Regions from separate parts of the Levilactobacillus sp. LN180102 genome, predicted to be linked through region 1. Evidence: predicted binding sites of a transcription regulator. Region 1 holds the regulator's gene; each other region holds the start of a gene.
The links. The regulator NrdR, encoded in region 1, represses ribonucleotide reductase genes. The targets are predictions, from matches to a motif close to ACACNATATATNGTGT.
Positions count from the first base shown of each region.

Region 2: ACP4IT_RS04320 (deoxynucleoside kinase) is a predicted target of NrdR. The motif match lies at 1,284-1,299, and genes of this name have one in related genera.
Region 3: nrdH (glutaredoxin-like protein NrdH) is a predicted target of NrdR. The motif match lies at 3,412-3,427, and genes of this name have one in related genera.

Region 1 is NZ_JBNIIX010000001.1:233,138-238,635, forward strand. Features, by position in the region: gene dnaI (primosomal protein DnaI) at 1-70, opposite strand, end outside; gene ACP4IT_RS01270 (replication initiation and membrane attachment family protein) at 74-1,444, opposite strand; gene nrdR (transcriptional regulator NrdR) at 1,448-1,948, opposite strand; gene coaE (dephospho-CoA kinase) at 1,948-2,577, opposite strand; gene mutM (bifunctional DNA-formamidopyrimidine glycosylase/DNA-(apurinic or apyrimidinic site) lyase) at 2,570-3,430, opposite strand; gene polA (DNA polymerase I) at 3,453-5,498, opposite strand, start outside.
Region 2 is NZ_JBNIIX010000004.1:149,213-154,710, forward strand. Features, by position in the region: gene pgmB (beta-phosphoglucomutase) at 1-344, shown strand, start outside; gene ACP4IT_RS04315 (Cof-type HAD-IIB family hydrolase) at 399-1,169, opposite strand; gene ACP4IT_RS04320 (deoxynucleoside kinase) at 1,323-1,970, shown strand; gene ACP4IT_RS04325 (DUF960 domain-containing protein) at 2,018-2,344, opposite strand; gene ACP4IT_RS04330 (MDR family MFS transporter) at 2,418-3,893, opposite strand; gene metK (methionine adenosyltransferase) at 4,099-5,286, opposite strand; SMK box riboswitch at 5,284-5,402, opposite strand.
Region 3 is NZ_JBNIIX010000012.1:6,545-12,042, reverse strand. Features, by position in the region: gene ACP4IT_RS08265 (YbaB/EbfC family nucleoid-associated protein) at 1-129, opposite strand, end outside; gene dnaX (DNA polymerase III subunit gamma/tau) at 148-1,878, opposite strand; RNA gene ffs (signal recognition particle sRNA small type) at 2,046-2,132, opposite strand; gene tadA (tRNA adenosine(34) deaminase TadA) at 2,155-2,706, opposite strand; gene ACP4IT_RS08245 (class I SAM-dependent methyltransferase) at 2,723-3,334, opposite strand; gene nrdH (glutaredoxin-like protein NrdH) at 3,538-3,765, shown strand; gene nrdE (class 1b ribonucleoside-diphosphate reductase subunit alpha) at 3,874-5,498, shown strand, end outside.

The DNA of each region.
Region 1 (5,498 bases):
GCTGGCGATAATTATCATTAAGGTGCTGCTGACTCATCAATTGCTGCATCGTCTTACCTAAATCTTCCATCGGTTAGTCCTCCTTTCCTGTTGACGGCCGATCTTGCAATTTAGCAATTCGGTCTTGTAATTGTTTTTGTTTTTCTGCTGACAGCTTCGTCCGTGAGGCCTGCTGATTGGTTGTCGATGTCTTTGCCCACTCTGGTAACGTCTCCTTGACTGTCGATGATTGCCGGGCTCGTGACCGGCGAGGCTGCTTAGCTGCCTGCTGACGCTCCCGGATTTTTTGGATAGCCTGCTCCGGAGTCGTAATTTTAGCCTTGCTCCAGTCATTAGCAATAGTGTCTAACAGATTCTTATTCAGGGTTGGTCGATCCTCATCAACCAAGACGTGATAGACCATCAGATTTAAAACGGCTTCTGGAAATAATTGTCGACTCACTAAATCACGAACAATTCGCTGTTCACCGTCCGTTACAAAGCCACCACTCTTTTGTTTAATGGCCTGTAAGAAAACAGCCGGTGCCGTATTAGTTGCCACTTTAATCAAGGCCTGTTCGGCCGAATTAACCGACTGATTAGCTGGTGTCGTTGCTGTCTTCTGCGGTTGTGCTACCGATTTCGCTGACTGCGGTCGCCCAAAGTTTTGGGCAATGACCCGTTTAAACGTTTCGGCATTGAATTGATTAGTAGCCAGATCAGTTGCTTCGCCAATATAGCGGGCCATCGTCACTTCATCCAAACCATAGGTGGCATGCTCCGTTAATAATAACTGACGCTCACTTCGCAAGGCCCGCGTATCAATAAATGAATGCTCTAAAATTTCTCCTAGTAATTTAAAATCAAAGTCCGCTGGTGTCGCCTGCAATGCCGGTGCCGTCGCTTGTGTTTCAGCATCTAAGTGCTGACGACCTGCTGTTATCGCTGTTGGTAGTTCCGCGAGCTCCTGACCATCCACATGAAAGACTTCTAAAAAGTTCTTCGTAATGTTTTCTTCATCAGTTGACCGTTCAGTGGTCGACGTATTGACACGGACCAGTGATTGATAAAGATCCTCACCCACAACCCCCAACAGTTGAACGCTTAAGAGGTCGTCTTTAAAAAAGGCTGCGGGGAGTAACGGTGCGTGCAAATCATAATTAAAACTCGTCAAATCATCTTTGGTGGACACCGTCGTGGTTAACAGTCCGGTTGCTTCTAACCGTAAACGCGCGTCATATAGGTGTGCCAAATCCATCCCCAATATCGCCAACAATGTCGCGTGCCGGTGATACTGTCCCGTCTTGGGTAGCCAAAAAAGGGCCGAGTAGAGCCCCGCGGCACTCGGTCCGATGATCGGCTGATACAGCTGCGTTAGCGTTTGCCAACTCTGATCGGTCAGCCGGTCGGCCAATCGAACCAAAAAACTGGTCTTTGGCTGCAATTGGTGCCAGGAATCCTCCATGCCTTACTTCGCCTCGCTTTTCCCATTTGTTTCTTTTTTGGCTTTCAATTTATCTTTATCAAGCATATCTTTTAATTCATTGAAGAAAACACCGGTATCCTTAAACTGCCGGTAGACACTGGCAAAACGGATATAAGCGATCTCATCAACATCGACTAATCGATTCATCACATATTCACCAATCAGTTGGCTAGAGATTTCACTAACACCTAGCGCCCTAATCTTATTCTCAACTTCATCAACAATCTGCGTCATGACATCCATCCCCACCGGTCGTTTCTCGGCAGAGCGAATAATACCACGCAGAACTTTTTCACGATTGAATTCTTCACGCGTTCCGTTCTTCTTAATTACTAACAGCGGTGTGACTTCAACTCGCTCAAACGTCGTGAACCGAAAGCCGCAGCTCTCACACTCACGACGACGGCGAATAACACGACCGTCGTCTGTGGGCCGACTGTCCACGACCCGCGATCCATTATGATGACAGTGTGGACACTGCATTACTGGTCACCTCGTTTTAAATGGTTACTTGTTCCAAAGTTATTCATGTCAAGCCATTTTACCACTTGTTGCCGTGTTTCGGCAATTGTCCGTCCATTATCAATCACCACATCAGCCTGTGCGATCTTTTGGTCGATTGGCCATTGCCGATCAATCCGATTTTGCGCATCGCTAGCCGATAAGTTATCCCGCGCCATTAACCGGGCCTTTTGTGTCGGCGCATCTGTTGCAACAACCATAATCCGATCAACCAAGGTCGTCGCATAGCCAGCTTCAAATAGCGTTGGTGCATCAATAACCACGACTGGAACGGCTTGCTGACGGTAATTCGCGACTTGTCGGCTAATTTCAGCACGAATTAACGGTGTTGTAATCGCTTCTAAACGCTTAAGCTCGGCCGGTCGCGAAAAGACCCACTGGCCCAACTTCTTGCGATCTAGCTGACCATCACGTAAATAGTCTGCCCCAAAAGTCGTTACAACTTGTTTAAGCCCCGCGGTTCCCGGTGCAACAACTTGTCGCGCAATCTGGTCGGCGTCAATCACCGGTACCCCGGCTGCGCGTAACCACGCGCTAACCGTCGACTTCCCCGTGGCAATGCCGCCCGTTAATCCCCATACCTCAGTCATGAATCAACGCCACCTTTGCTTCTGGTGGTAATGGCTGGCAGTGCGGGCAGAAATGCGTGCCACGCTGGGCCACCTTAATCTTAACCAATTCTGTTCCACACCGTTCGCACGGTTCACCTTCTCGGCCATAGACATGCAACTGATTTTGAAACTGACCAGCCTCACCAAACGCTGTCGAAAATGAATGGACTGTCGTGCCATGCCCCCCAATGGCTAAAGCCATCTCATCAATAATATTTTGGCGTAGCTCCGACAATTGAGACGGCGTTAACGTATCTACTGGCGTTAGTGGATTAATCTTAGATAACCACAGGACCTCGTCTGCATAGATATTCCCCAATCCAGCAATTCGCGTCTGATCTAATAAGAAAGGCTTCACCACTTTATGTGACTTACCAAAGATTTTGACCATATACGCTAACGTTAAGGTCTCCGCCGTTGGTTCCGGTCCCAATTTGCCCAATGAGGGGGCCAGCGTTGTTTCTTCGCCCGTCGGCACTAATTGCATTCGGCCAAACTTCCGGGTATCGGTATAACGCAACTCCCGATTATCAGTTAAATGAAAGATCACATGCGTATGCTTGGAAACGGGGCTACCTTCTGGCTGGACGTCATACTTTCCTTCCATACGCAAGTGTGACACCATCGTTAAGTCACCACTAAATCGGAATAACAGGTATTTTCCTCGCCGATCAATCCGCTCAATTTTCCGGCTGATTAATTCCGCGGTAAAGACATCCGCGTCAGGTGTGACCATTTTTGGATAACGAACCTCAACGTGAGCAATAGTGGCCCCTTGAACCAATCGCGTCAACCCGCGTCGAACCGTTTCAACTTCAGGTAATTCTGGCATCCCTGTTCTCTCCTCCTACCACTTACTTGGCATCATACCAAGTTGGTCCATAGTGACTCTCAACTTTCAACGGAATTTCTAGCTCAATGGCCGAATCCATCACACTCGGAACCAGCTTTGCCAAGGTGTCAATCTCACTTGCGGGGGCTTCAAAGATCAGTTCATCATGAACCTGCAGTAGCATTGTGGCCTGCATGTCCTTTAGTGCCTGTTCCATTCGAATCATGGCAATTTTGATAATATCTGCCGCGCTCCCCTGAATTGGTGTATTCATCGCTGTCCGCTCAGCAAATGACCGCTGATTGAAGTTACGTGAGTTGATGTCTGGCAAATACCGCCGCCGATGAGCAATCGTTTCGACATACCCCAATTCATGAGCCTGTTGGACCATCCGCTCTGTGTAGGCCTTAACCCCCGGATACTCCTCAAAGTACGTATCGATAAAAGCCTTAGCCTGTTTGCGAGAAATACCGATATTTTGTGACAAGCCAAAGTCACTGATTCCATATACAATACCAAAGTTAACCGCCTTGGCTTGTCGCCGGATATTCGGGGTAACTTCTTCGTCAGGCCCCATCTTGAAAATTCGTCGCGCCGTCGCCGCATGAATATCCTGTCCCTCACGAAAGGCTTCTTGCATTTGCTTATCATGACTCATATGAGCCAACACGCGCAGTTCAATTTGTGAGTAGTCAGATGAAAAGATTTCCCAGCCTGGATGACTTGGTACAAAGGCTTTACGAATCGCTCGTCCTTCTTCGTTACGGACCGGAATATTTTGCAAGTTTGGATCAACCGAAGATAATCGACCGGTTTGAGTTAACGTCTGCAAATAACGTGTATGCACTTTGTGGTCGTCCGGATGAATGACCTTCAATAAGCCTTCAACGTAGGTCGACTGAATCTTGGCAATCTTACGATACTTCAAGATATTCTCAGCAATCGGTGCTTCAGCGGCTAACTTCTCAAGCACCCCTACTGCCGTTGAGTACCCAGTCTTTGTCTTCTTGATTACGGGTAGACCCATCTTTTCAAATAAAATATGACCTAATTGCTTGGGTGAACCAATGTTAAACTCTTCGCCCGCCTCGTTATAAATAGTCTGTTCGATCTCCGCCAACTGTTCGGTGAACTTGCTGCCCATAGCCTCTAATTCACTGGCCTCAACCGTAATACCAGCTACTTCCATTCGTGCCAACACAAATGCCATTGGCAACTCAATATCACGGTAAAGATCTGTTTGCTCATTGTCAGCAAGATCTTTAAAAATCTGTGGTCGAAGTTGTTCAATGGCCCGGGCTTTACGGGCTAAATGACTAAAGAACACGTCATCATCATCTGGGATTGCCGCCTTGGCGCCTTTACCATAAACATCTTCGTCGGTTGCGACCTGATGGTACCCGTGTTCCATGGCAAGTCGACCTAAATCATTGCTGTTGTCATACGTATTTAACAAGTATGACCCCAGCAACAAATCACAATCCACACCCGTTAAAGTCACGGCTAAGCGTTGCAACGCAACAAAAGTTCGTTTCGCATCAAAGACTTGTTTGGCAATGTCCACATTTTCCAATAAGCCTTTTAAGGGGGCTTGCTGAAGGAGTGCCGTGTCGCGACTCACCCACCATTGATCGTTATGTCCAATCACAAAACCAACTAACTCAGCTGTATGATAATTGTCATCAAGCATCTCTAGATAAAATTCACAGCCATCGGTAAAAGATGGCAATTCAGTCACATTGTCTGCCGTCAAAACAGTATAAGTGACTTCTTCTAACCCTGGTGTTGCCGTGGGAGCCTCACCATCAATGCTCATCTTACTTAGAAATTGATTAAAGTTCATCTTTTGATAAAACGGCACCAGTTGATCATAGTCGTCGCCCTTGTAAACCAATTCAGAAACTGTTTTTTCGACTGGTGCATCGCGCTTGATGGTCGCTAATTGCTTAGCTAGCAGCGCTTGGTCGTGATCTGCAATCAAATGCTCTTTTAATTTCTTAGCTGTGATGTCAGCCAAATGATCGTAGATACCATCGATACTGCCGTAGGTGCTAACCAATTCAACTGC
Region 2 (5,498 bases), on a different contig from region 1:
GCGCCAAAGGCTACCAGCTCTCATTGGCCTCTGCTTCTAAGAACGCCCCCCGCGTATTAGCTAAGTTGGAATTGGCCGACTACTTCCCAAAGATTGTCGACCCAGCTAGTTTAACTCATGGTAAGCCAGATCCTGAGATCTATACCAAAGGGGCTGAGCTATTAAACTTGCCACCCGAACAATGTATCGGCGTTGAAGATGCCGCTGCTGGTGTGGCCGCGATTAATGCCGCCGGTGAAATTTCCTTAGGCATTGGTGATGCCACCGAATTAGGTGCCGCGGATATGGTCTTTGCGGACACGGCCGATGTGACCTTAGCCAACATTGCGGCTAAGTTAGACTAAATTCATCAATACAAAAAGGGATTGAGCAAATCGCTCAGTCCCTTTTTGTGTGTTCTATTGAATTAAACCAAAGTGGCGAAGTCCGCGAACAATTCCATCCGTGGTATTTGTAGTAGTCACATATGCTGCTTTTTCTTTAGCAGCAGCCACCCCATTCCCCATCGAAATAGGAACATCAACTTCGTCAAACATTTGCAGGTCATTATACCCATCCCCAAAGGCATAAGTCTTAATCCCCTGTAGTCCGGCCTGTTGAATTAAGGTTCGAATCCCTGACTGCTTCGTCACGCCATTGACCATCGTATCCAAACACCGTGGATTATTTCGCACAAAAGTTAACTGGCCTGAAAACTTCTCTTGATAAAGCTGGTCATGGTCGCGATTAAATACATTTAAAAAGTTAATTTGCTGAGTTGCATACCACGCTGGATCAACGATCGGATGCAGCCGTAACAACTGAAAGTTTTCTGTCGTATCAGCATTGGCCTGACTCAAACGGAAGCCCTGACTCGTATAGTACGCAATCGGATCATGCTGGCGTTGCGCAAATGCTGTTACTGCTGTCAATAACTTGGGCGCAATTACCGCTGCGGCTAATCGCTGACCTTGATACTGTACATAACTGCCATTAGCACCGACTACGGAATCAATTCCAGTACCGTCCAAAACATATTGTATCTCAAAGATGTTTCTTCCTGTGGCAATAACTGGTAGAATATGATGTTGTTGCATTTCATGAATGGCTGCGACACTTGCCGGTAAGACGTGCTTGTTATCGTCAAATAGCGTGCTATCCAGATCAAAAAAGACGATGGCTTGATACATAATTAGCCTCCTAGTTCACTGGTTTTGACAGATTCATTATACAACAATGACCAAAGTTTACGAAATGGCGAAATTTTTTTGCTCAGCAAATGTAGTAGTTGGCAATTTTATGGTACACTATATCTTGTATTTCTATTTAAAAGAGGGGCTATCATGGTGATAATTACAGCAGGAATGATTGGTGTTGGTAAAACAACACTTACTGGAAAGATTGCATCGCATTTAGGTACGCAAGCATTTTTTGAACCGGTTGGCGATAACCCGGTTTTACCACTTTACTACCGAGATCCCAAACAATACGGCTTCTTACTGCAAATTTACTTTTTAAATAAGCGTTTTAGCATGATCAAACGTGCACTGGCCGATGACAACAACGTCTTAGACCGTTCAATTTACGAAGACGCCCTCTTCACGCGGGAGAATAACGCCGAAGGTAACATCACAGATACAGAACTAGAAGTTTATTTGAATCTGTTAGACAACATGATGAATGAACTCAATGAGTTACCTAAAAAGGCACCTGATTTGTTAGTCTACGCAGACGCTGACTTTGATACAATCTTACATCGGATCAAGAAACGTGGTCGGGATTACGAACAATTTGACAATAATCCTGAACTAGAATCTTACTATAAAAAGATGTGGACTGCTTATCAAGGCTGGTTCGCAGATTACGACGTTAGTCCTAAGATCAAAATTGACCTTCAAAAATACGACCTTGATGTTCCCGGTAATACAGAACTTGTTTTGGGGCAAATCGATGATGCTTTAAAAGGTCTTCGTACTAGCACGGCCGTTTAAACATAAAAAAAGAGCTGTGAAATCATCATAGATTTCACAGTTCTTTTTTAGTGTTCAGCCGTTTCAGATGGTAATAAAATAATCTGACTATCACCATCATCATACGCCAAAACTGTAGCCGGCAATTCAGGAGTGTACCCGAACTGTGTGTCAAATCCGGCTCGCAATGTCACCTCTTGGTCATCATCAGTTTGGACGTATTCAAAAGTCGTTTGTCCTTGGTTATTATGCAACTTAAATGTTAGCAAATTTGCCAACGGGAAAAGTCCCTGGAGGTCGTCATCAATAATCTGCCAAACAGCATCAATCATCTCACCTGGTAAGGCCGCCACCGTGCCGTAACTCGCATAGCGGGCATGATTACTTTCAAACATCTTATCGCCTCCATCTACCGTTATTTATAGCTATTATACCGTAACTTAGTTTAAAACGGGAATAATTTAGCTCTTAATGCTCAGTAACCCGCTGAGTATTCTTACGATCAAGCCAATTTACCATGAACGATATCACAATCAATCCAGCACCCGCAATAAAGATGACATGCAGTCCTTGGTATAAAATACCGTGAAGCGTCGGCAAGAGCGCCTGAGGCAAGTCCTTAGCCGTCTGCGGATTAATCAGTTGATTCATCATCGCCATCGTTGTTTTGGGGTGTTGCGCCACCCCGCGGGCCATCTCGACATTCATGATGATGCCGAACAGTGAGACCATCACCGTTTGCCCTAATGTCCGCGATAAAGTATTAAATGACGTTGCCACACCAACCTCATCGACAGGCACCTGACTCTGTACCGTCACCGTAGTGGTCGTAATGGTAATCCCAAAACCAGTACCACAGATTGCAGCAATCACAAAGAAACACCAAAACGGCGTATTTGCTGGCAATAAAGCCATTGTTACAGCACCAATTAGAACCAGCGTCAGGGCAATATTAACAATTTGATTAGGCGAGCGCCGCATAAGAAGCTTACCAGCGATAAAGGACCCGACAATCCACATCAGTGAACTGGGTGTAATAGCAAACCCCGCCTGTGACGCCAACAGACCTAATAGGCCTTGCGTCCACGTCGGTAAATAGACTTCAAATCCCATGATAAAACCACTTAATAAGGCCGCAATTAAGTTTTGAATGACAAACGTTCGATTCCGAAAAAGGGCTAATGGAATCAACGGGTCATCGGTGCGTTGCTCCCGTCGTAAAAATAGCCAAAACGCCACAATCGTGACCAGAAAGCCAGCTATAATCCAGACGATCCCTAAGTTACTCTCACTCAACAACTGGAAGGTTAACATCAACGCTAATAGCCCAACCGATAGCCATAAGCACCCTGCCCAGTCCATCATAAAGGGTTTCCGCTGCGTTGATTCATTCAGGAAAAACCAAATCAATAGCATCGTGATAATCCCAATTGGAATATTAATGAAAAAGATCCAGTGCCAGCTAAGTTGATCAACGATGAAGCCCCCTAATAGTGGGGCCACAACGGCAGCAATGCCCCAAGCAGACCCGTTCAGGCCCATCACACGGGCCCGTTGTTCAACGGGATAAATATCCGCTAAGATCGTAAAAGAGACTGGCATAATGGCACCCGCACCAATCCCTTGAAGAGCTCGCCAAGCAATTAATGTCTCCATTGATTGCGACATTCCGGACAAGGTTGAGCCTAAAATGAACACAAATAGACCGACTAGAAAGACAAGCTTTCGACCGACCGTATCCGCTAACTTGCCATAGATTGGCGTTGCCAATGCACTAGTCAGCAGAAAAATAGAAAATACCCAGTTCATCAAGGCAACCCCATGCAGGTCACCAACAATGGTGGGCATGGCCGTTGAAACGATTGTTCCTTCAATTGCTGACATAAATGTCGCTACAAAAACAGCACCCGTTACAACACCAACGTTAGTTTGTTTCTTAACCATAATTTCCTCCTAACGTTGGCCCCACCACTCAACGAATCTAAGTAGCCAATTGCTGCTACTTCCCAATTTCTGATTTACAGTAATGTCCTAATTATCACGGCTAGCTTCATAAATATCAAGAGGGAAGCTCATCTTTTTTAGCCAGCACGACGAAAAACGGCTAGACCGCTCAACCGAGCGTCTAACCGTCTAATTTTTAACTTATTTACTTGCAAGCAGCCTTCAAAGCATCTACCTTATCAGTATGTTCCCAAGGCAAATCAATGTCGGTTCGGCCAAAGTGACCATAAGCCGCCGTTTGCTTGTAGATTGGCCGCTTTAAGTCCAACATTTGGATAATTCCAGCTGGCCGTAAATCAAACAGATCACGAACAGCCGCTGCTAATTTCGCTTCAGCAACTGTGCCAGTCCCAAACGTATTAACGTATACGGAAACGGGTTCAGCCACCCCAATGGCGTAAGCAATTTGAACTTCACACTTCTGGGCTAATTCAGCTGCCACGATGTTTTTGGCAATGTAGCGAGCAGCATAGCTGGCGGACCGGTCAACCTTCGTCGCGTCCTTACCAGAAAAGGCCCCACCACCATGACGAGCGGCACCACCATACGTGTCAACAATAATCTTACGGCCAGTCAAGCCAGCATCCCCTTGCGGACCACCGATGACGAATCGACCAGTTGGATTAATGAAGTACTTCGTTTGATCATCCAACAAGTCAGCCGGAATAGTTGGCTTAATAACTTGTTCAATGACATCTTGGCGAATACGATCCAACGTAACGTCTGGATCATGCTGAGTACTAAGAACAACCGTGTCCACGCGTAAGGGTTGATCATTATCATCATATTCAACCGTTACTTCAGCTTTGGCGTCTGGACGTAGGTAATCTAAAACGGCTTGCTTACGAAGCATCGCAATCCGTCGCATCAAAGCATGGCTCAATTCGATTGGTAACGGCATCAATTCAGGTGTTTCATTAACCGCGTACCCAAACATTAATCCTTGATCACCAGCGCCAATCTGATCTAACGGATCAGCATCACCTTCCCGGGTTTCTAAGGAATCATCGACCCCTTGGGCAATATCGGGTGATTGTTCGTCGATCGCCACGAGAACGGCACAGTTGTCGCCGTCAAACCCGTATTGACCATCCGTATAACCAATCTCTTTAATCGTCTGCCGAACCACTTTTTGAATATCAACGTAAGCCTTCGTTGAAATTTCACCGAAAACTAAAACCAAGCCTGTCGTGACTGACGTCTCACAAGCCACTCGAGAATCTGGATCTTGCGCCAATAATGCGTCTAAAATGGCATCACTAATTTGATCAGCGATCTTATCAGGATGGCCTTCAGAAACGGATTCTGACGTAAATAAATGTCTTTCTTGCAATGGATATTCCCCCTAGATATAGTAGACGGCAAGTTGACCGATAATCTCGTCGCCATTCGGTTACAAGGCAGCTTCACTAGCATGTGAATCCTATCGGGAATTGACTCATAACTCAAGAATTTTACCACAAAATCAGTTGACTTAAAAGGAAGTGCCAGAAAAATCTGAAAGAACCGTTGACCGCACCACAAATAATCACTAATATAAAAAGC
Region 3 (5,498 bases), on a different contig from region 1:
TACCATGCTATCTGGTGATACGCCGGTAAAGGACTGCGCATTTAAATTGGCTTGATCCTCTTCCATTTTCTTTTGCATTTGCCGCATTTGTTTCATCATATTTCCCATATTTCCCATGTTCCGCATCATTAATCATCCTTTCATTTATTAATCTGCTTTCACGTCAACGACGCTACCAAACAATTCTTCTGCTTTTGCCACAACCGGATTCGGTTGTGGTGCCTGACTTTCAGCCGGTTCATGATTCGTATTTTGCAACTCATCCTTATGCGCCGTCAAATAATTCTTCCGAATTGTCGGCCATTCTTCTTTCGGAACAAACACCACAGGCAAAGCGGTCCCAATCATCCGATCCATCCCATTTTCTAGTGCGTCTGTCAGTTCTTGATCTGACGTCGCTCGTTGGTACAAGAAAGAATAATCAAACGCCACAATGACACCTGAATCCGCCGCCGCAACCGGTTGAGAGACCTTCATCACTGCCCGTTGCGAGGTTGATAGACTATTTAGAATATCCGGCCAAACCTCTTGCAATTGATTCAACTTATCCCGGGTAGCCGCCCCCAAAACTGGATAAATCTTCGCTAAGTTGACCTCTTTAACCGGTACCTGCTTGGTTGTCCGCGGTTTTGCTGTAGCCTTAGGCGTTGCCGGTGTCTGTTCCAGATGCTTAACCGTCGTCCGTAATTGTTCAACTTCACGTTGCAAGTTGGCCAGTTCGCTAGCGTTAGCGGCTGGCTGCTCTGTTGCCGTAGCTGTTCCGGTTGGTGCTGTCGTTGACGCAGTCTTTTGTCGACCAATTTCGGCCAACTTGATAGTCAAGATTTCCAAATACACATCCGGATGGGTCGTGTAGCGCATCTGTTGTTGAATCGCATTCAATTCATTAATCATGGCATACATCGCCGAAGCCGGTGTTTGCTGGGCCAATGTCTGGAAGTCTTCACTGACACTCCCCATCTCGGCTTCTTCCACCATCTGGGGCGCTTGTTGATACAGCAACAGGTCACGCGCGTAACCAATCACGTCCTCGCTGAAGCGCTCTGCATCCTTGCCCGCCTCTAAGACCGATTGTAAAGTCGCCAAGGCCGCTTTCGTGTCACCCGCTACGACCTGTTGCATGTAAGTCGCCAGCAATTCATGGGTCACACTTCCCGTCACCAGCAAGGCATTATCCAAAGTGATCTCATTATCACCAAACGACAGGGCTTGATCCAAAATGCTCAATGCATCCCGCATGCCCCCTTCGGCCGCCTTAGCAATGACCTTAAGCGCCTGTTCGTCATACGTCACACCCTTTTGATCCAAGATGTAAGTCATTCGACTATAACTATCGCTGGCCGCAATCCGTTTAAAATCAAAGCGTTGGGTTCGCGAAATAATGGTTGCGGGAATCTTATGCGGTTCCGTCGTGGCTAAAATAAAAATCACGTTAGCCGGTGGTTCCTCTAATGTTTTCAGTAACGCATTGAAGGCCCCAGTTGACAACATATGCACTTCATCGATGATATAGACTTTATAATCCGCAACGGTTGGCGCGTATTTAACCTTATCGCGAATATCACGAATTTCTTCGACCCCATTATTGGAAGCCGCATCGATTTCAATCACATCATTCAGGGTGCCATTGGTAATCGCCTGACAGGTGTCACATTCATTACACGGCTCACCATCCGTTTGATGATGACAGTTAATCGCCTTAGCAAAAATCTTCGCTGCCGACGTTTTCCCCGTTCCTCGAGGGCCGGCAAACAGGTAGGCATGACTAATTTGTTTAGTGGTAATGGCATTTTTTAGCGTACGTGTGACCACTTCTTGCCCGATCATATCTTTAAACTGTTGCGGGCGCCACACCCGGTAAAGTGCTTGATAAGCCATGCCAGTCGTCCCCTTCTCATTAATTACTGATTAAAAATTACTGTTCAATTATAGCCTTTTTAGTCGGTCGCTGTCACGACTCAGTCATCAGAATTTAGTAGAAATTAATCCGATAATTTTAGACATGAAAAAACTCCCAGTCAATGACTAGGAGTTGGAATTAGCTCATAAACTTGAAGCACAAAGCGAAACAAACTTAGTGCTGCTTCCTTCCGGACCTGACACGATTCGTAAGCCCACCCTTGCTCCAAGGCCTTAACGGCAAGTACTACTATATCATGATTTCTTAGTGCTGTCTAGCAGCTTATCAGGGGCGCTAACTTGAGCGGCTTTTCTCGCCTTCTTAGCCGCCTTTTGTCGGCGACGGGCTGCTTTAAAGAACGCCACCATTCGCTCACCAGCATCTTTAGCTAACAGTCCCTCATGAACCGCCACGGTATGATTCAATCGTGAGTCTGTCAGCGTAGCATACAGACTATCAACGGCGCCGGCCTTAGGATCACGAGCGCCATAAAACACTTCGGGTATTCGCGCATTAATGATGGCCCCACTACACATCAAACACGGCTCAATCGTAACGTATAGCTGACAATCGTTCAAACGCCAGCTTTGCAACGTCGCACATGCTTCTTCAATTGCCCGAATCTCGGCATGCAATGTTGCATCATGCCCGTGCTCGCGCAGATTATGACCGCGCCCAATGATTTGACCGTTATGGACAATAACCGCCCCAATTGGCACTTCTCCAATCACTGCGGCCTGCTCAGCTTCAAAGAGTGCTTCTTCCATGTAGTGACGCTGCTGCACCGTATAAGTTTGTTCCCGCACTCAGGTATCCTTCTTTCTAAACTAACGCGTCCTTCGTACTTTCCAAGATGTAGTAACCCTTGTCTTTTTTGATAATGGTACAATTGCCAAAAGTAGATTGCATGGTCTTTTCCGCCGATGGCGCCCCCTGCTTCTTCTGCAAGACCACCGTCAAAGTCCCACCGGGTAGCAGATGATCGGCAGCCCCGGTTAGCATAGCCGTTACCACTTGCTTACCCGCCCGGACCGGTGGGTTCGTTAAGATAGCCGCATAACGTTGTGTGACTTGGTCATAAATATCTGAGGTCTTAATTTCAACGTTTTCAATCTGATTCGCAGTTGCGTTTTTTCGGGCCAGCTCTAATGCCAATTCATTAACATCCACCATTGTAACCTGCCGATCTGGCCATCGCTTTGCTAACGCCAAGCCAATTGGACCATACCCGGTCCCCAAGTCCAACCACGACCCTGCTGGTGTTTTGGCCGCGTTAAACGCCTCTAATAAAACCCGTGACCCATAATCCACCCGATTTTTAGAAAACACCCCGTTGTCGGTGGTAAACAACAATTCGTTACCTAAGAGGGTAAACGGCCAATGCTGTTCTTCGTGTAAAACATCTGGATTTTGTGTATAATAGTGATTAGTCAAATTTCTCCGCCACCTTTTACTCTTTATTTTACCGTAGTTAGTGCGCAGAGGCCAATAAAAAAAGATTAGTCGTTCAGACACCATATTTGGTAGTTATTGTATGTTTCAACTACCAAATATGGTGTCTTTTTTGATTGAATTTTTTGATATCTGGTGTACACTGAACTCATTAATAAATGAATTTTTAGAGGATGTGGCTCACCATGAAAGTAACAATTTACTCAAAGAACAATTGTATGCAATGTAAGATGACAAAGCGTTTCCTTAGCGAACACAATGTGGAGTTTGAAGAACGGAATATTAATCAACATCCCGAATACGTTTCTTATTTGAAAGACAAAGGGTTCCAAGCGGTCCCAGTGGTCGAAGCACCTGGTGTACCAGCTTTTTATGGGTTTCGCCCAGACCAGTTAACGCAAATCGCGGGCTAACACATTAGCTCGGCACAAACCCGTCTTGGCGACGTCGTGTTTGTTCACGGTGGCGTCATTTTTATTTGATTTTTACCGCTATTTTTAAGAGAAGGAAGAGTTGATTGTATGAGTTTAAAGCACTTACCCGATGTCACTTACTATGACCTGAATAATGAAATCAACATCCCGGTAGATGGTCAGATTCCGCTAAACAAGGATCAAGAAGCGCTCCAAGCCTTCTTGAAGGAAAACGTGATCCCCAATACGAAAACTTTTGCTTCCCTCAAGGAACGTTTTGACTTTCTCATTGCCGAAAACTACATCGAAGAAGCCGTCGTAACGGCTTATCCTTTCAGCTTTATTGAAGACTTATATGATTACCTCAAGGCCCAGGATTTCCACTTTAAGTCCTTCATGGCTGCTTACAAATTTTACGCCCAGTACGCCCTAAAGACGGACGATAATGAATTTTATCTAGAAAATTTCATTGACCGCGTAGCAATGAACGCCTTAGATTTTGGTGGCGGTGATCAACGGTTAGCCCATGATTTAGCTGATGAAATCATCCATCAACGTTATCAACCAGCAACACCCAGCTTCTTAAATGCCGGTCGGTCTCGCCGGGGTGAGTTGGTCTCTTGTTTTTTGATTCAGTCAACCGATGATATGAACACCATTGGGCGGACCATCAACTCCGCTCTACAACTATCCAGAATCGGTGGTGGTGTTGGGATTAGCCTGTCCAACTTACGTGGTGCCGGCGACCCCATCAAACACATTGAAGGCGCCGCCTCCGGTGTGGTTCCGGTAATGAAGTTACTAGAAGACAGCTTCTCTTACTCCAATCAATTAGGTCAACGGCAAGGGGCTGGTGTCGTCTACTTAAGCGTCTTCCATCCAGATATTGTGGCCTTTTTGAGTGCGAAGAAAGAAAACGCTGATGAAAAAATCCGCTTAAAAACGTTATCCCTCGGTATCACCGTTCCCGATAAATTCTACGAACTCTGTGCGGCTGATGCTGATATGTACTTATTTAGCCCATACGACGTTGAACGCATTTACGGGAAGCCCTTCTCATACGTAGACATCACGGCCGAATATGACAATCTGGTTGCCAATCCCGATATCCATAAAAAGAAGATGAAAGCACGTGACCTTGAGACCGACATTGGTAAGCTACAACAAGAGTCTGGCTACCCGTACATTGTTAACATTGATACGGCTAACCGAGAAAACCCAATTGATGGTCGGATCGTTATGAGCAATCTCTGTTCCGAAATCATGCAGGTTCAAACGCCGTCAACCGTCAACAATAAACAAGAATACGTCAAGCTAGGGACCGATATTTCCTGCAACTTGGGCTCAACCAATATCGTTAACTTGATGTCTTCTCCTGACTTCGGTCACTCCGTGGAAACCATGGTACGGGCCTTAACCTATGTCACCGATCATTCAGATATCGATGTCGTCCCTTCTATTCAAAAGGGTAATCAGTTAGGTCATACCATCGGGTTAGGTGCTATGGGCTTACACAGTTACTTTGCTAAAAATCACATGATGTATGGATCTAAAGACAGTATCGCCTTTACCAGTGTCTACTTCATGTTATTGAACTACTGGACGTTAAAAGCGTCTAACGAAATTGCTAAAGAACGACACGAAACCTTCCATAACTTTGACAAGAGTGCCTACGCTGATGGTCGTTACTTTGACCGCTACACAGAAACTGATTGGCGGCCAACGTCAGCCAA